DNA from 4 places in the Dactylosporangium sp. NPDC051485 genome. Region 1 is predicted to be linked to each of the others. Evidence: riboswitches for the same ligand, from Rfam matches in the RefSeq annotation. Region 1 holds a riboswitch; each other region holds the start of a gene.
The links. A riboswitch is a leader RNA that binds a small molecule or an ion and turns the genes downstream of it on or off. The one in region 1 is predicted to bind cyclic di-AMP.
Positions count from the first base shown of each region.

Region 2: another riboswitch for cyclic di-AMP. It lies ahead of AB0M46_RS11525 (NlpC/P60 family protein); the one in region 1 lies ahead of AB0M46_RS34390 (C39 family peptidase).
Region 3: another riboswitch for cyclic di-AMP. It lies ahead of AB0M46_RS25275 (C39 family peptidase); the one in region 1 lies ahead of AB0M46_RS34390 (C39 family peptidase).
Region 4: another riboswitch for cyclic di-AMP. It lies ahead of AB0M46_RS24490 (C39 family peptidase); the one in region 1 lies ahead of AB0M46_RS34390 (C39 family peptidase).

Region 1 covers NZ_JBFAZW010000075.1:19,559-23,714, forward strand. Annotated here, with positions in the region: gene AB0M46_RS34385 (ferredoxin reductase family protein) at 1-778, opposite strand, end outside; gene AB0M46_RS34390 (C39 family peptidase) at 762-1,517, opposite strand; cyclic di-AMP (ydaO/yuaA leader) riboswitch at 1,524-1,666, opposite strand; gene AB0M46_RS34395 (C40 family peptidase) at 2,063-3,061, shown strand; gene AB0M46_RS34400 (hypothetical protein) at 3,072-3,308, shown strand; gene AB0M46_RS34405 (hypothetical protein) at 3,252-4,156, opposite strand, start outside.
Region 2 covers NZ_JBFAZW010000015.1:129,169-133,324, reverse strand. Annotated here, with positions in the region: gene AB0M46_RS11530 (HPr family phosphocarrier protein) at 1-258, opposite strand, end outside; gene AB0M46_RS11525 (NlpC/P60 family protein) at 423-1,418, opposite strand; cyclic di-AMP (ydaO/yuaA leader) riboswitch at 1,424-1,566, opposite strand; gene AB0M46_RS11520 (hypothetical protein) at 1,791-2,120, shown strand; gene AB0M46_RS11515 (hypothetical protein) at 2,480-2,923, opposite strand; gene AB0M46_RS11510 (ABC transporter permease) at 3,281-4,156, opposite strand, start outside.
Region 3 covers NZ_JBFAZW010000046.1:22,934-27,089, forward strand. Annotated here, with positions in the region: gene AB0M46_RS25265 (ROK family protein) at 1-837, opposite strand, end outside; gene AB0M46_RS25270 (YbiU family protein) at 936-2,213, shown strand; cyclic di-AMP (ydaO/yuaA leader) riboswitch at 2,316-2,460, shown strand; gene AB0M46_RS25275 (C39 family peptidase) at 2,466-3,197, shown strand; gene AB0M46_RS25280 (methyl-accepting chemotaxis protein) at 3,213-4,156, opposite strand, start outside.
Region 4 covers NZ_JBFAZW010000044.1:13,121-17,276, reverse strand. Annotated here, with positions in the region: gene AB0M46_RS24505 (cupin domain-containing protein) at 1-31, opposite strand, end outside; gene AB0M46_RS24500 (Ig-like domain-containing protein) at 66-1,217, opposite strand; gene AB0M46_RS24495 (hypothetical protein) at 1,293-2,165, opposite strand; cyclic di-AMP (ydaO/yuaA leader) riboswitch at 2,458-2,593, shown strand; gene AB0M46_RS24490 (C39 family peptidase) at 2,591-3,469, shown strand; gene AB0M46_RS24485 (transglycosylase domain-containing protein) at 3,501-4,156, opposite strand, start outside.

The sequences.
Region 1 (4,156 bases):
GTTGCTGCAGGCGCCGCCCGCGCAGGTGAATCGAGTACACCCCGGGCGCCTCGGCCACGACGTGGTCGACCTCGATGCGGTGCCGCAGCGTGCGCCAGGCGGGCAGCCCGAGCCGGCAGGCAAGCACCACGCCGGCGCAACCTCCGTAGGCGCTCCACCAGTACAGCCGGGCCAACGGCGCGGCGAGGAAGTCCGCGCCGGTCCACAACTGGTGCGGCAGGACCAGGCCCACGCCGAGATAGGCGTACAGGTGCAGCAGGTGCCACGACTCGTAGCGCAGCCGGCGCCGCGCCGCCCGGATCGAGGTGACGGTGACCAGGACCAGCGCCGCGGTACCCACGGCCGCCAGCAGCATCCCCGGGTAGTTGGCAACCAGCTCCCAGGCCTGGCGCAACAGGGACAGGTGCAGGGTTTGCGCGTAGCCGACGGTGATCAAGACGAGGTGGGCGAGCATCAGGGTGAACGAGGTGAATCCGATCCGCCGGTGCCAGCCGGCCAGCCGGTCCTGGCCGTAGGCGCGTTCCAGGACCGGCACCCGGGCCATCAGCAGTACCTGGATGAGCAGCAGATCGGCCGAGACCAGCCCGGTCAGCCGGCCGACGGACGTGACGCCGGCGGCCAGCGAGCCGAGGCCGTGCAGGCCGCCACCGGAAGCCCACATCGTGACCACGACCAGGACGCTGGACGCCAGGGCCGGGCCCAGGACGTCCGGCCACCACGACGCCGCCGGGCCGCCATCAGCCGATCGGCGCTGCCGGTGCTCAATACGAGTAGCCACGCTGGGAGATCCAGTCGGCCAGCTTCGGAGTGCTCAGCCAGTAGGTGCCGTCCCCGCTCGGGTCGGCCGGGTCGGCGATCTTCACCGCACCGCCGCCGTCGCGGTATCCGACGACCGTCAGGTAGTGACCGCCCTCGTAGGCGTGCACGGCACCGGCGGTGTCGGTCACATGGCCCGCAATGTTGGCGACGATCGCCCGTCCGCCGCCGACCGTGGCCAGCACGTCGGCCTGCAGCTGCGCGGCCTGCGCGGGCGTTGCCGGGTAGGCCGGGATCTCCCTGGTCTGGTACACCGTACTGCCGTGCCCGAGCACGCGGTTGAGCACGCGGGTGGTGTCGAAGGCCGAGTTCGTCCCGCTGGTGGTGGTGCCCAGCATGGCCGCGGCCTCGTCCTGGCTGACGGCGTGACCGGCCGCCGTCAGCGCGATCCGGGTGGCCGCCGGCCCGCAGAAGTAGTAGTTCGGCTGCAACTGGAACTGGTACTTGAGGAGCATCGTCGCCGGCGCGGCGGCCGCCGGCTTGTCGAGCGGCGGCGCGGCCTCGTCGGCCTTCGGCGGTTGCGTGGCCGGCACGGCTCCCGCCGCGACGGTGCGCTCAGCCGGCGGATCGCTGAGCTGACTGAGGACGATGCCGGCCACGGCCGCCGCGGCGAGCAGCGCGCACGCGATCACAGTGGTCCGCGGCCGGCGGATACCCTCGGCGCGCCGGGCATGGTGCTGTAGGGGGTGGCTGCTGTGCACAGGCAGATCTCCTTACGCGTCCGCCTACCGGGTTAGCTGACGGATTCGGGCGCGAAGGTCGCCCTACCGCGGGCCGTCGGCCCGCGGATTCACCCCAGATGTGCGGTGGGTCCCCGGCTCGTGCATGCACGACTCAGCGGGCCTGCCCCGGCGTCACCTGTGGTGAGCACGAACCGGGCCAAGCGAGCCATGACGTTACTCAAGGGCCACCACCCTGCCAAGGCCAGCTAGCTGGAAGAAGCCGCACATCGATCGACTACGCAACGCGTTGCCAGCATCACGACACGGGCTCGCCCAGCGAGTCTAGCAGGTAATATGTAGCTAAATCAATGCCATTTATCTCCTACTGTCCGTAGGAGATGGCCTTGTGCTCGATGGAGACAGTGCGTAAGGTCTGCTGCGGCCGGGCACCTGGCGTCGATCAACTCCGATCGACGCGGTCGCCCGGTGCCGACCCGGCGACCCTCGGGCGCGCAATCCGCGGCACAGCGCAGTTGCGGCCCGAACCCGCCAGGCGGCCGTAGCGAAGAAGGAGTCCGCCGCACGTGCCGCCACGCCGCCCGCACTGCGTCCCGACCACCAACCTCCCCGCACGCGCCGCGATCGCGGTGCTCACCGCGGTCGCGGTGCTGCTGGCCGGCACCGGGGCGGCGCAGGCCGAGCCGACCCCGGCGGAGCTGGAAGCCCAGATCGACGAGATGTGGAACCAGCTCGAGCCCACCATCGAGCAGTACAACCGGGTGCACACCCAGCTCAAAGACAACCAGGCCAGGGCCGCGGCTCTGCAGCAGCAGTTGCAGCCGTTGCAGGCGCAGGTCGACGCGGCGATGGGCAAGATCAGCGATATCGCGGTCCGGCAGTACAAGATCGGCCGGGTCACGACCATGCAGGTGCTGCTCGGCGGCGGCACTCCGACCGACATGCTGGATCAGCTCGCGGTCATCAACGCGATCGCCCGCAACGAACGCGCCGAGATCCAGAGCGTGGCCGCCGCCCGGGACAAGCTCGCCGGCGACAAGCAGGCACTGGACGCGCTCATCGCCCAGGAGGCGACGCAGGACGCCGACCTGGCGGCGAAGAAGACCCAGATCGAGGGCAAGCTCGCCGAGTTGCAGAAGCTACGCCAGCAGGTGTACGGCAGCAGCGGCGCCACCGGCACCCTCAAGCCCGTTGCCTGCCCGGTCGAGTACCTCGGCGGGCCCGGCGGCACCGCGGCAAAGAAGGCGTGCGAGCTCATCGGCAAGCCCTACATCTGGGGCGCGGCCGGCCCCAAGGGCTATGACTGCTCCGGGTTGACCCTGGCCGCATGGGCCACCGCCGGGGTGACGCTGCGGCACTACACCAAGTGGCAGTGGGACGACGCCAAGCCGGTCTCCAAGGCCGACCTGCGTCCCGGGGACCTGGTGTTCTTCTACAGCGACCTGCACCACATGGGCATGTACGTCGGCGGCGGCTGGATGGTCCACGCACCCACCACGGGCGACTACGTCCGCATGGCCAAACTCGATGGCCGGCCCATCACCGGCTACCGCCGCCCCGGCTGACACCCCGCCGGTGCTGCTCACCGGCGACAAGGTCGACCGGGTCCGCGCCATCCAGCGCGAGAACCAGCGGGTCACGGTCCTCGGTGACGGCGTCGACGACGCCCCCGCCCTGGCCACCGCCGACGCGGTCCTCGTCCGCAACGACCTGGCAGCCCTGCCCGCCACCTATCTGTCGATGGGGCACGCCCGGTCAGGACGCCAAGTCTGCGCCGGCCAGGGCGTGCAACTCGTCGGGGTGGTTCGGTAGCCCGTTACGGCCGAGGACCCCGGACAGGTTGACGTCGAACGTCCACACGTTGGCACTCTCGGCGATGGCGCGGATGACGGTGCGCTGTGGGTCGGTGAGGGGGTCGCCCTCCTGGTACGCCGCGGTGGGAAAGACGATGTCCAGCAGCGCGTTGGCGACAGACACGGCATCAACGGCGTTGACCTGGTCGAGGACCGCGCACAGTTCGGTCAGCTGCGCGCCGGCCTGGTCGGCCGGGAGCAGGGCGAGGGCGGTGGTGACGTCGGTCAACGGTTCTTCGCCGAGGAACAGGCTGCCGTAGCCGGTCGGCACGAGGTCGCCGCGCAGCGCGTCAACGAGCACCCGCACACCGTCGGCGGCGGGAGTGTGGTGCTGGCGGACCCAGGTCAGCGCGGCGCAGAACCGCAGCAGTGGGTCGTCGCCGCGCAGGTGCGGTTGGAGGGCCTGCCGGGTCTGCGGGCCGCTGTCGTGCAGCGCCAGGCCGAGCAGGATCGCCGCCCGGATCTTGCGCTTCGGTTCGGTCGCGAGCCGGTCCCGTAACGCATCCGCGGCGGCCGCGCCCGGTGCGGCGGCGAGCAGCGTGACCGCGCGGCGCCGCAACCCGGCCCGCCGGTGGGCGGCGAGCCTCGTCCAGGTCGGTACCGCGTCGGCGAGGCTGGTGAGCACCTCGTGGTAGGCGCATTCCGCACCGTGGTTTGTCGCGTCGCCGGGCAGGCTGGCGTGGATGCGTTTGAGGCGGTGTACGGCGGCGGGTGAGCCGTCCCGGGTGGCGATACCCATCAGCAGGTCCAGCAGCCGCTTCCGGTCGTCGTCGGTGGCGACCCGGTCGACCAATGCGGTCATGTACC
Region 2 (4,156 bases), on a different contig from region 1:
CAGGTCGCGGGCGAGGAGCGCGGCCAGTTCGTCGAGGGCGGCCTGCGCCCCCTCGCCGGAGGCCTCCAGGGTCACCGCCGTGCCCTGCTTGGCGCCGAGGGACAGCACCCCAAGCATGCTACGGGCCGGGACGGGCTTCCTGCCGTTGTCCGTGCTGATCGTCACGGCCACGGGCTGCTTCGCCGCGGCGGCGAAGCAGGGCGGCGGGGCGGGCGTGCAGGCGCTCGCCGACCCGACGATCACGGTCCGGGTGGGCACGACAGACCTCCTGAAGCTCGACGGTGACCAAGGCTCAACGATGGCTGGGCTCGACGGTGACCTTGATCGCCGCGCCGCGGGCGACGATGCCGAACGCGTCCGGCTGAACACCAAACACGGCCCGCCGCGGGTGCGGCGGGCCGTGCGGTGTGGCGGTGCGGGCGTTACGGGCGGCCGTAGCCGTAGAGCGTGTCGATGTCGATCGGGGCCACCTTCACCACGGTGCGGCTGTTCGGCGCGTGGATGATCTGGTTGTTGCCGATGTAGATGCCGACGTGCCCGAGCCCGTTGTAGAACACCAGGTCGCCCGGGACGAGCTGGCTGCGGGAGATGTGCTTGACCCTGGAGTACTGCTCGGCGGCGTTGTGCGGCAGCGACACCCCGGCCGCGTTCCAGGCCATCATGGTCAGCCCGGAACAGTCGAAGGTGTTCGGCCCGGCGGTGCCCCAGACGTACTTCTTGCCCAGCTGCGCCCACGCGTAGGAGACCGCCTTGCCGGCCGCGCCGGAGACCGCCGGCGGCGGCCCCGGGTTCGGCGCGGGCTTGGCCGGCGTCGTCGTCTTGGCCTTCGCGGCCGCCGCGGCGGCGGCCTGCTCGGCCTTGCGCTGCATCTCGTCGAGCCGGGCGATGTCGCCCTCGATCTGCTTGCGCCGGGTCTCCAGCTCGGTCTTCTGCCGGCTCTGCGCGGCGACCTGGTCGCCCAGCCGCCGCTGCTCCGCATCGACCGCGCCCTTGGCCGCGCTGAAGGCGTCGAGGTCACGCTGCTGGCTGCGGGAGATCTGCTCGAGGGTGCCGACCCGGTCGGTGAAGCTCTCCGACGAGGCCGCCCCGAGCATGAGCGACCAGGTGGCGAGGTTGCCACCGGTCTTGTAGGCGCTGACGGCGACCTGGCCGGCGTTCTCGCGGGCCGCGTCCATGCTGGTCTGCAGCGGCCCCAGGTCGGCCTGCAGCTTCGCGATCGCCGCCTGGGTCGCCTCGAGATCGCCGTTGACCTTGTTGTACTGCTCGACGACGAGCTCGACTTCCTTGTTGCCCTTGTCGATCTGGGCCTGGATCTCTTCCGGTGACGGGTCCGCGTGGGCCGCGCAGGCGGGCGCGACCATCGCCGCCACCGCCACCGCGGCCACCGCGGCGCGCAACACCGTCCGTCCGTTGAACACAGCAGGTTCCTTCTTCCCGCCGCCTACCGGGTGAGCTGGCGGGTTCGGGCGAGAAGAAGGCGCGCCCTACCGCGGGTCCGCGGATTCACCCCGATGGGGATCTGGTGGGTCCCCGGCTCGCGCGCACGCGACTCGGCGGAGCCTGCCCGGGCCACCCGGGGTTTGGGCGACGACGGCCGGCCAGGCCGAGACCCAACGTAACGGCAAGCCCGCGACCACGAAACCGCCCAGCGATGATCTAAGCGGGACTTAACGAGAACCTGCACTGATCGGAGGACACCCCTCATCGCCCGCACGGTCGATGGCCGGGCGGACCCCGCGCCGGGATCATCGTCTCGCCCTTCGTGTGGTGCCCCGGGCCGGAGGACCCCAATGGACGCCTACTCGCTCGGCCAGCTCTTCGGCTGCGGCCTGCTGTGCCTGTGCCCCCTGATCGTGGCGATCGTCATCGCCGTCGCGGCCGGCAAGCGCGGCGGCGCCAGGCACGACTCCGGCGGTGGTGGCGAGCCACCGCCGGCGAAGACGTGGCAGCCGCCGCAGCCGGCCCCGCTCTGCGGCAGCTGCGGCGGCAGCGGCAAGCAGTCGGACACCTGCAACGGCGGCTACGTCTACGGCGCCGACGGCCGCCCCCAGCATCACCACTTCTGCGGCGGCACCGGCTACGTGCGCTGCACGAGCTGCAACGGCACCGGCCACCGCTGAGGCCGGCCTTTGCCCGCACATCACCTTCTGTGCCACCAACGCCACCGTCCGCAGTATGTGTCGTCGCGGTTTCCGGCTGAGCGCGATGGCGTTGGGAAGTGTCGATGTACGGCTGAGGCCAGCGCTATTTCGGTGCGGTTGGCCGGCCGACCTCCATGACTTCGTCTGCCAGACACAACCCGGCACAGGAAGGGCAGTCACGCTGAGTCGCGTCGAGGTCGCAGACCCACGACGGGTGCACGCTTCCGCTTGATGTCAGTGCGCTGGCTGCCTGCGGCCTGCGGGCCCGATCAGGTACACCCGATTGGACGGTTCCAGGGGCATGCAAGGCCTCGCCGGCCCTTCGTGACGTCAGGTCGTCATCGCACAGATGTATCGGACGCGGCCCGCGCGATGTCGCGCGCGAGGTGGGAGGCACGCAGGCCGACCGACCGTAGTCGGCGCAGGTCCACGAGCGTGTCATGCATGAGCTGGACGTGAAAGTAGTTGACATACTCCAGGACCGCGAACAGTGCAAAGGCCAGTCCTGGCCAGGAGGTGCGCCCTGGATCCGTCGCCGCGACGGATCCAGTGGCCACGAGGCCAGCGGCCAGGAACAGCGGGTTGACGATGCGGGCCGCGCGAAATGCCGCCAAAGCCGGAATGTGGCGCCGGCGAACGCTCATCTGATGCAGTTTGGCTACCCAGTACGCGGCGCCCTCGACAAGCAAGAGCGCAAACAACGCGAAGCCGACCAGGTTGGTTGCCGTAGCCGGTAGCCCGACCAGGCCGAACCATACCCCGCCTTGCAGTGGGATGTTCATGAGTTCCAGCGCAGCCAGCGAGCGCAGACGTCGGCGAACAGCCTGACCGGGTGTTGCGCCGATGGGGGCACTCCGCACGCCAGCCATTATGGATCATGAACTGCCGCGACCTATGTCAACGACACCCGCTACTTCGGCGTCACCATGCAGGCCCTCATCGATGTCGATGCCACCGCGGCCGCGTCGATTCCGGATGGAAGGCCCGGCTGACTGCCGGGCCTCCCATCCGAGGGCGACGTCGTGGCGTGCCTCGTCGAGACAGCTGCGAGCATCGCTGAGCACGTGCCGGCGTGCGTCAAGCGCTCACCGGCACGTGGCCGGACGACGAGACGCACACCCCGGACTTCGACACAGACCTCAGTCCTGGGCGCGTCCCGTGGTGAGGCGGGCGAGGACCAGGGCGACGAGGATGACCAGGCCGTACACCGCCTGGATCCACTGCGCCGAGACGCCGGCGAGGGTGAGCACGTTCTCGACCAGGCCGAGCACGAGCACGCCGCACAGGGCGCCGAAGAGGGTGCCCTTGCCCCCGTTCATGCTCACGCCGCCGATGACCGCGGCGGCGAACACCTTGAAGATCATGCCGTCGCCCTGTGCGGCGGCGATGGAGCCGAGGCGGCCGGTCATGAGCAGGCCGGCCAGCGCGGCGAGCAGGCCGGCGATCATGAAGACGGCGTACATGACCCGGTCGGTGCGGATGCCGGCGGCCCGGGCCGCGTCGGCGTTGCCGCCGATGGCGTAGACGGCCCGGCCGTGGCGGAACCAGCCGAGCACGGCGATGCCGGCGGCGAAGACCACCGCGCACACCCAGATCGACAGGGGCAGGCCCAGCCAGGCGGTGTTGCCGAGGTACATCACCGACGGCGGCGGGTCGAAGAGGCTCTGCCCGCCGGTGATGCCGATCTGCACGCCCCGCAGCGTGATGAGCATCCCGAGCGTGACGATGAACGCGGACAGCCCGAAGCGCAGGATGAGCACCCCGTTCAGCGCGCCGACGAGCACGCCGGCGAGCAGGCACAGCGGGACGGCCAGGGCGGTGGCCCATTCGGTGCCGAGGCCGTGGCTGGCGGCCGGGATGACCAGCGCGACCCCGAGGGCGGGGGCGAGCCCGACGGTCGACTCCAGCGACAGGTCGAAGCGCCCGCCGATGAGGATGAGCGTCTCGGCGAGCACGAGCAGCGACAGCTCGGTCTGCTGCTGCAGCACGTTGACGAGGTTGGCCCGGGTCAGGAA
Region 3 (4,156 bases), on a different contig from region 1:
CTTTCCGGATATGCCGCCCTCCAGTGAGGCCGCACCCCCGAGCGCCGCACCCCCGAGCGCCGCATCACCGAGCGCCGCATCACCGAGCGCCGCATCCCGAAGCGCCGTGCCGCCGAGCGCCGTATCCTGAAGCGCCGTGCCGCCGAGCGTCGCATCCTGAAGCGCCGCACCCCCGAACGTCGAGCTTCGAAGGTCCACACCCTCAAGCGTCGCACTCCCGAGCGTCACATCTCTGCATGCCGCACTCCCAAGCACCGCACCCTCGGGCGCCCGATCCCCGAGCGCCGGATCCCGAAGGTCCGCGCCCCCAAGCGCCGCGCCACCGAGCGCCGGATTCCGAAGGTCCGCGCCTCCGGGTTCCGGAGCCATGAGGCCCGCGCCCCCGGGCTCCGGGCCGCGAAAACCCACCGGCGATGCGGCCACGGCGGCCAGTTCGGCGGCGACCTCGGCCAGGGCCGCGCCCACGTTTTCGGAGACCGCCGGGCGCCCCAGCGTGCGGTGGGCGCGGGCGATCACGTCGCCGTAGGCGTCCAGCAGTTCGCCCGTGACGCCGCTCGGCGCGATCGACACGGCCAGCGCGGCGCCGGCCGCCGGGGTCAAGGCGTAGTAGGAGCCGACCCGCCCCCGCCCCCGGCCGCCCGGCGTGCGCTCGCCGGTGTCGGTGACCAGGCCGCGCTCGGCCAGGCGGCGCACGCTCTCCCCCGCCGTCGGCTTCGACAGCCCCGTCTGCGCGGCCAGCTCCGCCCGGGTCAGGCGGCGGTGGCGCATCAGCGCGCGCAGCACGTGCTCGTCGGTCAGCGAGCGGACCAGCTCCAGTGAGGGCCTGGCAACGTCCACATACGGATTCTAGTCAGGAGTCTTGCCTAGAAGTGGGGCGGGTGCGTACCGTCGAGATACAAATAAGGAGTCCTGACTAGAACGAGAGGGGGGCGGCCGTGTCTGCACCAGCCCTGCCGCACTGGGAGGAGACGCCGGCGGACCTGCCCGGCGCGATCCGCGAGGTCAAGGCCGCGATCCGGGCCCGCATCGCGGCGTCCGGGCGCACCGTCGAGGAGGTCTTCGCCGCGGTCGAGCGGCGCGTCGAGGCCGAGGTCGAGCAGATCGAGGCGGCGCGGGCCCGCGGCGAGCAGGTCTGGCCGGTCATCGACTACGCCGACATCGCCGCCGGCACCGTCCCGGCCGGGCAGGCCGAGCTGCTACACCGGCGCGGCTGCGTGGTCGTGCGCGGGCACTTCGACCGCGACGAGGCGCTGGGCTGGGACCGCAACATCGTCGAGTACGTCGAGGGCAACCGCTTCTTCGAGCAGTACCGAGGCCCCGGCGACGACTTCTTCGGCACCGTCGGCTCGCGGCCCGAGATCTACCCGATCTACTGGTCCCCGGCCCAGATGCAGGCCCGCACGAGCGACCGCATGGCGCGCGTGCAGGCGTTCCTGAACCGGCAGTGGAAGTACGACTCGGAAGGGGTCCGGTGGTTCGACCCGGACCGCGACTCGCTCTACCCGGACCGCATCCGCCGCCGGCCCGAGGGCGCCGACTCGGCCGGCCTCAACCCGCATCTGGACCCGGGGACGCTCGACCTGTGGATGACCGAGTCCTACCAGCGGGCGTTCCGGCACCTGTTCGACGGCTCGGTGGAGGCCTACGACCCCTGGGACGCGGCCTACCGCACCGACGGGCCGCAGTACCCGGGCACGACCATGTGCTCGGCCTTCCGCACCTTCCAGGGCTGGACCGCACTGTCGGACATGGACCACGACCAGGGCGTCCTGCACACCGTCCCCATCCCGGCGGCGATGGCGTACCTGATGCTGCGCCCCCTGCTGTCCGACGTGCCCGAGGACGACATGTGCGGCGTGACGGTGAACCAGGTCTTCCCGGCCAACGAGCGCTGGCACCCGCTGCTCGTGCGGGCGCTGGCCGGCATCCCCGACGTGCGCGCCGGCGACTCCGTGTGGTGGCACAGCGACATGATCCACAGCGTCGCGCCGGTGCGGCGGCAGCGCGGCTGGGGCAACGTCATGTACATCCCGGCCGCCCCGTGGTGCCCGCGCAACGAGCGCTACGCGGCGGACGTCCGGGCGGCCTTCGAGACCGGCTCGAGCCCGTCGGACTTCCCGGAGGAGCACTACGAGCGTGCCTGGCCGGATCGTTTCCAGCTGGCCGACCTCAACCCGACCGGCCGCCGCGGCATGGATCTCGCCGTCGCCTGACCGCCAGGTCGCAGCATTTCGGACCCCCGTTCCCGGCCCGGATACCGATCAGTAATGTCGCGGCGTCCGGGCCGGACCCTCTGCCCCCGAACGGGTGGCGCCGGCCCCGATCCGCCGAGTCGCGTAGGCGAGCCGGGGACCCATCGCAGTCCCGGGGTGAATCCACCGGCCCTCACGGTCCGGTGGTAGGGCGATCTTTCCCGCCCGAACCCGTCAGCTAACCCGGTAGGCGGCACCGGAAGGAGTTCCGCTGTGCGCTACCCAGATCTCGGCACGCTGACCCGGCGGCCGGTCCCCGCGCTGATCGGCTCGGCCGCCATGCTCGCCGCCACGGTGACGACGGCCGCCGTGCTCCACCAGACGTCCGAACCCGCCGACGCCCACACCGCCAAGGCGGCCGCGCCCGCGCTGGCCACCGCCGCGCCCGGCAAACCGGCCGACCCGCCGGCCCCCGACCCGCTGCTGACCTCGCCGGAGGCGCACTCCGTCGACTATGACTTCCAGTTCCAACCAAACTACTACTACTGCGGCCCGGCCTCGACCCGCATGGCGCTGACCTCCTCGGGCGTCGCGTTGTCACAGGGCGACCTCGCCGCCCGCCTGGGCACCACGGTCAACGGCACGAACTCGGCGGCCGACGTGACCCGGGCGATGAACGGGGTGCTGGGCAAGGACGAGTACCGCACCCGCTGGATCCCGGGCCAGCAGGCCACCGGCGCCCAGGCCGAGCAGTTGCAGCGCGACGCCGTCGCGGCGATGAGCAGCGGGCGGGCCGTGGTGGCCAACATCGTCGGCGGCGCCACCGACGAGAGCGGCGTCTACCACGAGTTCTCCGGCGGCCACTACATCACGCTGGTCGGCTACCGCGACCGCGGCCGGGCGGTGCAGGTCGCCGACCCGTCGGGCATGTTCGGCTCGCGCACCTACTGGATGTCGACCTGGAACATGGCCAACTGGATCGCCGCCCGCGGCTACTCGGCGTAGCGCTCGCGGCAACACTCACCCGGTGAGCATCTCCTGGGCCTGCTCCGGGCGCAGGAGATGCCCCAGGAACGTGTCGATACGGGCCTGGGCGGCCGGGTCGAGCTGCTGGAACTCGATACCGGCCTCCTCGCCGTACTCGCCGTCGATGAGGCGCACGACGCGGCCGCGGGCCGTGATGCGGTCGGTGCCGAACTCGAGGGTCAGCTCGACCGGGCCGCCGACGCTCGCGTGCCACTGCGGCACGACCGCGCAGCGTACGCCGCTGATGCTCAGATCGAGCAGCTCCACGTCGTGGCTGCGCTCGCCGACGCGGATCGTCATCCGGCCCTCGACGGCGGCCCGGCTGTGCCGGCGCCGTTCGAGGCGGTCGGTCACCTGGTTGAGCGCCTCGACCCGGCCGACCGCCTCGCGGACGCTCTGCACCAGCCGGTGCACGGCGTCGCGCTGGCGCACCGAGACGTCGTTGAGCTCGGCGGTGACGCCGCCGACGGAGACCACGCCGTCGCTCATGTCGGCGATGACCGAGGCCATCGCGGCGGCGTCGGCGCCGAGGGCCTCCACCGTGGTGGCGATCTCGTCGGTGGAGTCCTTGGTCTTCGAGGCCAGGGCCTTCACCTCGCCGGCCACGACGCTGAAGCCGCGCCCGGCCGCGCCCGCCCGGGCCGCCTCGATGGTCGCGTTGAGCGCGAGGAGGTTGGTCTGCCCGGCGATGCCGGCGATGAGCGTGGCGATCCCGTCGACCCGTCCCAGGCTCGCGTTGACCGCGCCGACGACGGTGTCCACAGTGGACGCCCGGCCGACGACGGTACGGGTGACCTCGTAGGCCGACGACGCCTGCCGCTCGATCGAGTCGGCCGCGCCGAGCACCGCGTCGGCCTGGGCCATGACGTTGCGCAGCTCGGTGAGCACCGCCCCGCTGGTCCGTTCGAGGATCTCCCCGGCCCGCCGGCGGGTGCTCT
Region 4 (4,156 bases), on a different contig from region 1:
GGCTGGTGCTCGGCGCGCGGATGACCTCCATGTGTACCCCTCCCTCGCTGTGTAGTCCTGTCGGTCTATGCCTTCGTGTAGTCGGCCCAGGACATGTCCCAGGCCGTCCAGCCGTCGCCCGCGTCGAGCGGCGCGCCCGTGTTGCGCGTGACCACCGGGTCGCCGACCAGCAGCGACTCGTAGAGCCACCGGCCGTTGTCGGTGGAGACGTTGGTGCAGCCGTGCGAGACGTCGCGCACGCCCTGGTCGCCGACCGACCAAGGGGCGGCGTGGATGTACTGCCCGCCCCAGGTGAGGCGCATCGCGTACTGGACCGCGGCGGTGTACTCCGGCGTGCGGAACACCGTCGAGGGCTCCCGCGACATGACCACCGTGGTGCCGCTGGACGAGGGCGTGGACGGCTTGCCCAGGCTCACCGGAATAGTGCGGATCGGCTGGTCGTTCTGGAACACGGTCATCTGCTTCGTGCTGTCGTCGATGTCGACGGTGAGCTTGCGGCCGATCGTGATGGAGGCGGTGAGGTCCTCGTCGGTGTGGCCGTTGCCGATGGGCACGCCGTTGAGGGCCTTACGCGCGGTGATCTTCGTGCCCGGCTGCCAGTAGTTCTGCGGGCGGTACATCACCTCGTGCCCGCTGAACCAGCGCCACGCCCCGGGCTGCGGCGGATCGCTGGTCACGAAGAGCCGCTGTTGCACGGCCGCGCGGGATTCGGGCGGCACGTCGCTGCCGAAGTCGACGACGATCGGCATCCCGACGCCGTACGTCCCGCCGTTGGTGAGCATCAGGTCGGAATTGATCGCCGGGCCGGTCGGCTTGGCCGCCGTGGTGAAGGTCGACGTCTTCGTCACCGGCTTGCCGTCAGCCCCGACGGCGGTCACCTTGACGGTGTAGGAGGCGCCGTAGTGCAGGGCGGCGGCCGGCACCCAGGAACTGCCGTCGGCCCGTGGCTCGCCGGCCACGGCCTGACCGGCCGCGTCGGTGAGTGCCACGTTGGTGATCTTGCCGTCGTTGACCTTCAGCCCGATTTCGGCGCTGATCGGCGACCCGGCGTCGCCTGCGGTCGGGGTGATGGAGAGCCCGACCGGTGTCGGGGGAGCGCTGTGCTTGGCCACCGAGGGTTTCCGCGTGGAACCATCGCAGGCCGACAGCGCCGGTTGCGCCGCGATCGCGAGCACGAGCAGCGCGGTCGCGGACCGGAACACGCTGTGTCTGTACATGCGGCTCATCGTCGTGCCGGCCCGGGCGAGGCCGGGCCGGCAAACGAATGACAACGGGAAGGATCGGCGGCGGCCTTACATCGTGGCGTCGGCGATCGTGTTGGCGAGGCCCTCCCACTTGGCGTACGCGTCGGGGAAGGCGGAGCCCTGGACCTTCTGCGCGGCCACGGTGACCGCGTAGTCGCCCCAGCCGGGGATGCGCAGCAGCGCCGCGTAGAAGCGGCGGGCCGACTCCTCCGGGTTCATGAGCTGCTCGATGCTGCCCCAGCTGGGCCGCTGCTGGAACAGCCCGACCGAGTCGTAGTCGTAGCCCACGCCCTCGTTCGGGTGCTCCAGCGACGCGGGGAGGTTGCCGTTGGCCAGGTTGCGCAGGTGGCTCTCCTGCAGCGCGGTGGCCAGCGCCACCACGACCGCGCGCTTGGGCAGCCTCTCCCGCTTGGCCACCGCGACGATGGCCAGCGCGTTGTCCATCTCCATCTGGCTGAGCCCGCCCACGGGCGCCACCTTGGTGGGCGCGGCGGACGGCGGGGACGTGTCGGACGGGTTGGAGGGGTTGGACGGGTTCGAGGGGTCGGAGGTTTTCGGCGGGTTGGACTTGGACTTCTTGGACGGGGCGGGCGGGTTGGCCGGCGCCCGTTCATGGTTGCGGGAAGCCACCTCTCCTTCCTCCCGCGAGGAGTCGGGACCGGCAGTCGCGGCGGCCGGGCGTTCGGCCGAGGTGACGTCCGGGTCGTCACCCGGGGCGGTCAGCACGGCCGTGAGCCCGAATGCGGCCACGGCGAACACGGTCGCCGCCGCCGCGCCCCGGCGGGGGCCGAGGCTCAGCAGCGGGCGGAGCCGGTCGCGCACCGCGTCGAGGCGGGCGGGGTCCGGCAGCAGGGGGCGGAGCCGGTCGCGCACCGCGTCGAAGCGGGCGGGGTCCGGCAGGAGGACACGGAGGCGGGCCACCGATTGGCGGCCAGAGCGAGTTCGCAGATGGCGAGGACCCGGTTCGGTCTCGTCGCTGGGCTGCGGATTTTCGTCGGCACCGGCGAGCATCCGGCGAGACTAGGACCCCCGGGGTGAGGGGGTGATTCTGGGCATGATAAACGGCGCCCGAGCCGTGTGCGCCGGGGCGCTTTTCGCCTGGGCATCACGCCCCGTAGCCGTTTCGACGGGGGGTGCAAAGCCCTGTTGACCGGCTCGAATAGCCTCGCCGGGTCCACCTCGCCGACGTCTTTCACTCACAGTGGGTGACGGCGTGGCGGATCCGCTGAGTCGTGCGCAGGCACGAGCCGGGGACCCACGTTCTGGGGTGAGTCCGCGTTTGCCGCGGTAGGGCGACCTTCGGCGTCCGAACCCGTCAGCTAACCCGGTAAGCGGTACCGGAAGGAGTGGTACCCCTGAGCTACCTCTACAAACCCCGGCACAACCCCCGGCAGGGCGACCCGTCCGGGCCCGGCCGCCGCCGGATCCCCCTCGTGGCCGCCGCGGCCGCTGTCCTCGCCGTCGCGGCGGGCCTCGGCGTCGCCGGCCTGCAGCGCTCCTCCGCCACGTCCACCCCGCCGGGCGCCACGACGGTCCGGGCCGCCGACGCCCAGGCGCTGGTCGGCGAGGTCCCCGCCGGATCCACGGGCGCGCACGACACGCCGGCGGCCCCGCCGCAGCAGCACGGCGCGGCCCCGGCGACCACCAAGGCCGCGCCCGCCCAGGCCCACAGCGCCGCCCCGGCCCCCAGCGCTTCCCCCACCCCGACCGTCCCGGTCCAGAAAGACTTGACGTACCAGTTCGCCCTCCAGGAGAACTACTACTTCTGCGGTCCGGCCGCGACCCGCATCGCGCTCACGGTCAAGGGCCTCTTCCCGAGCCAGTCGGAGGTCGCCCAGAGCCTGGGCACCACCGAGGGCGGCACCAACTCGTCGAACGACACCACGCGTGCGCTCAACGCGTACCTGAAGACCGACCTCTACAAGGCCCACTTCATCACCGGGCAGGCGGCCTCCGAGGCCGACATCGCCGAGCTGAAGGCGGCGGTCGTCAACGCGGTCTCGCACGGGTACGCCGTCGTGGCCAACATCGCCGGCACGACCACCGACGACGCCGGGCGCGGCCACTCCTACGAGGGCGGGCACTACCTCACCATCGTCGGCTACCGCGACGGCGGCCAGACCGTGAAGATCGCGGATCCGGCCGACGCCCAGGGGTCCGGCTCCTACACCCTGTCCATCGCCAACATGGCCAACTGGATCGCCCAGCGCGGCTACTCGGCCTGATCGCTTCGACCGCCGCGCGGCGTCCGCCGGTTCAGGCTCCCATCGCCCGGGCCCGGCTCGGGACGGCGAAGTTCTGGACCGGCACGCCGCGCAGCGCGAACGCCATGGTGTGCGCCACGGCCCCGTTGACCGAGCTGGAGACGCCGCCGCCCACGTAGTCGTTGGGGTTGTCCGGGTTGACCGCGATGCCGGCCGCGGCGATCTGCGGGGTGAAGCCCACGAAGGTCTCCGTGGCGTTGTACTCCGCGCTGCCCGTCTTGCCCGCCACCGGCCGCCCGAGGATCCCGGAGACGGCCTCGGCGGTGCCGCCGTCGCACTTGCCGTAGGCCGAGCCCTTGCTGACCGGGCAGCGGGCGGCGTCGGTCGCGGCCGCGGCCACGTCCGGGTCGACCACCTGCCGGCACTTCGGGGTGCCGGCGTCCAGCGTCTTGCCGTCGGCGTCCTTGATGGACAGCACCGGCAGCGGCTGGCAGTACACGCCGCCGGCCGCCACCGCCGCGTAGGCGTTGGCCAGGTCCAGCGGGCTGGTCGAGGCGACGCCCAGCGTGAACGAGCCCCATGTGTCGGCCTTGGCCGCCAGCGCCGCGTCATGGTCGTCGCGGAAGACGATGCCCAGCCGCTGCGCCATCTCGATCGCCCGGCTGGCGCCGACCTGCTCTTCCAGCCACACGAAGTACGTGTTCACCG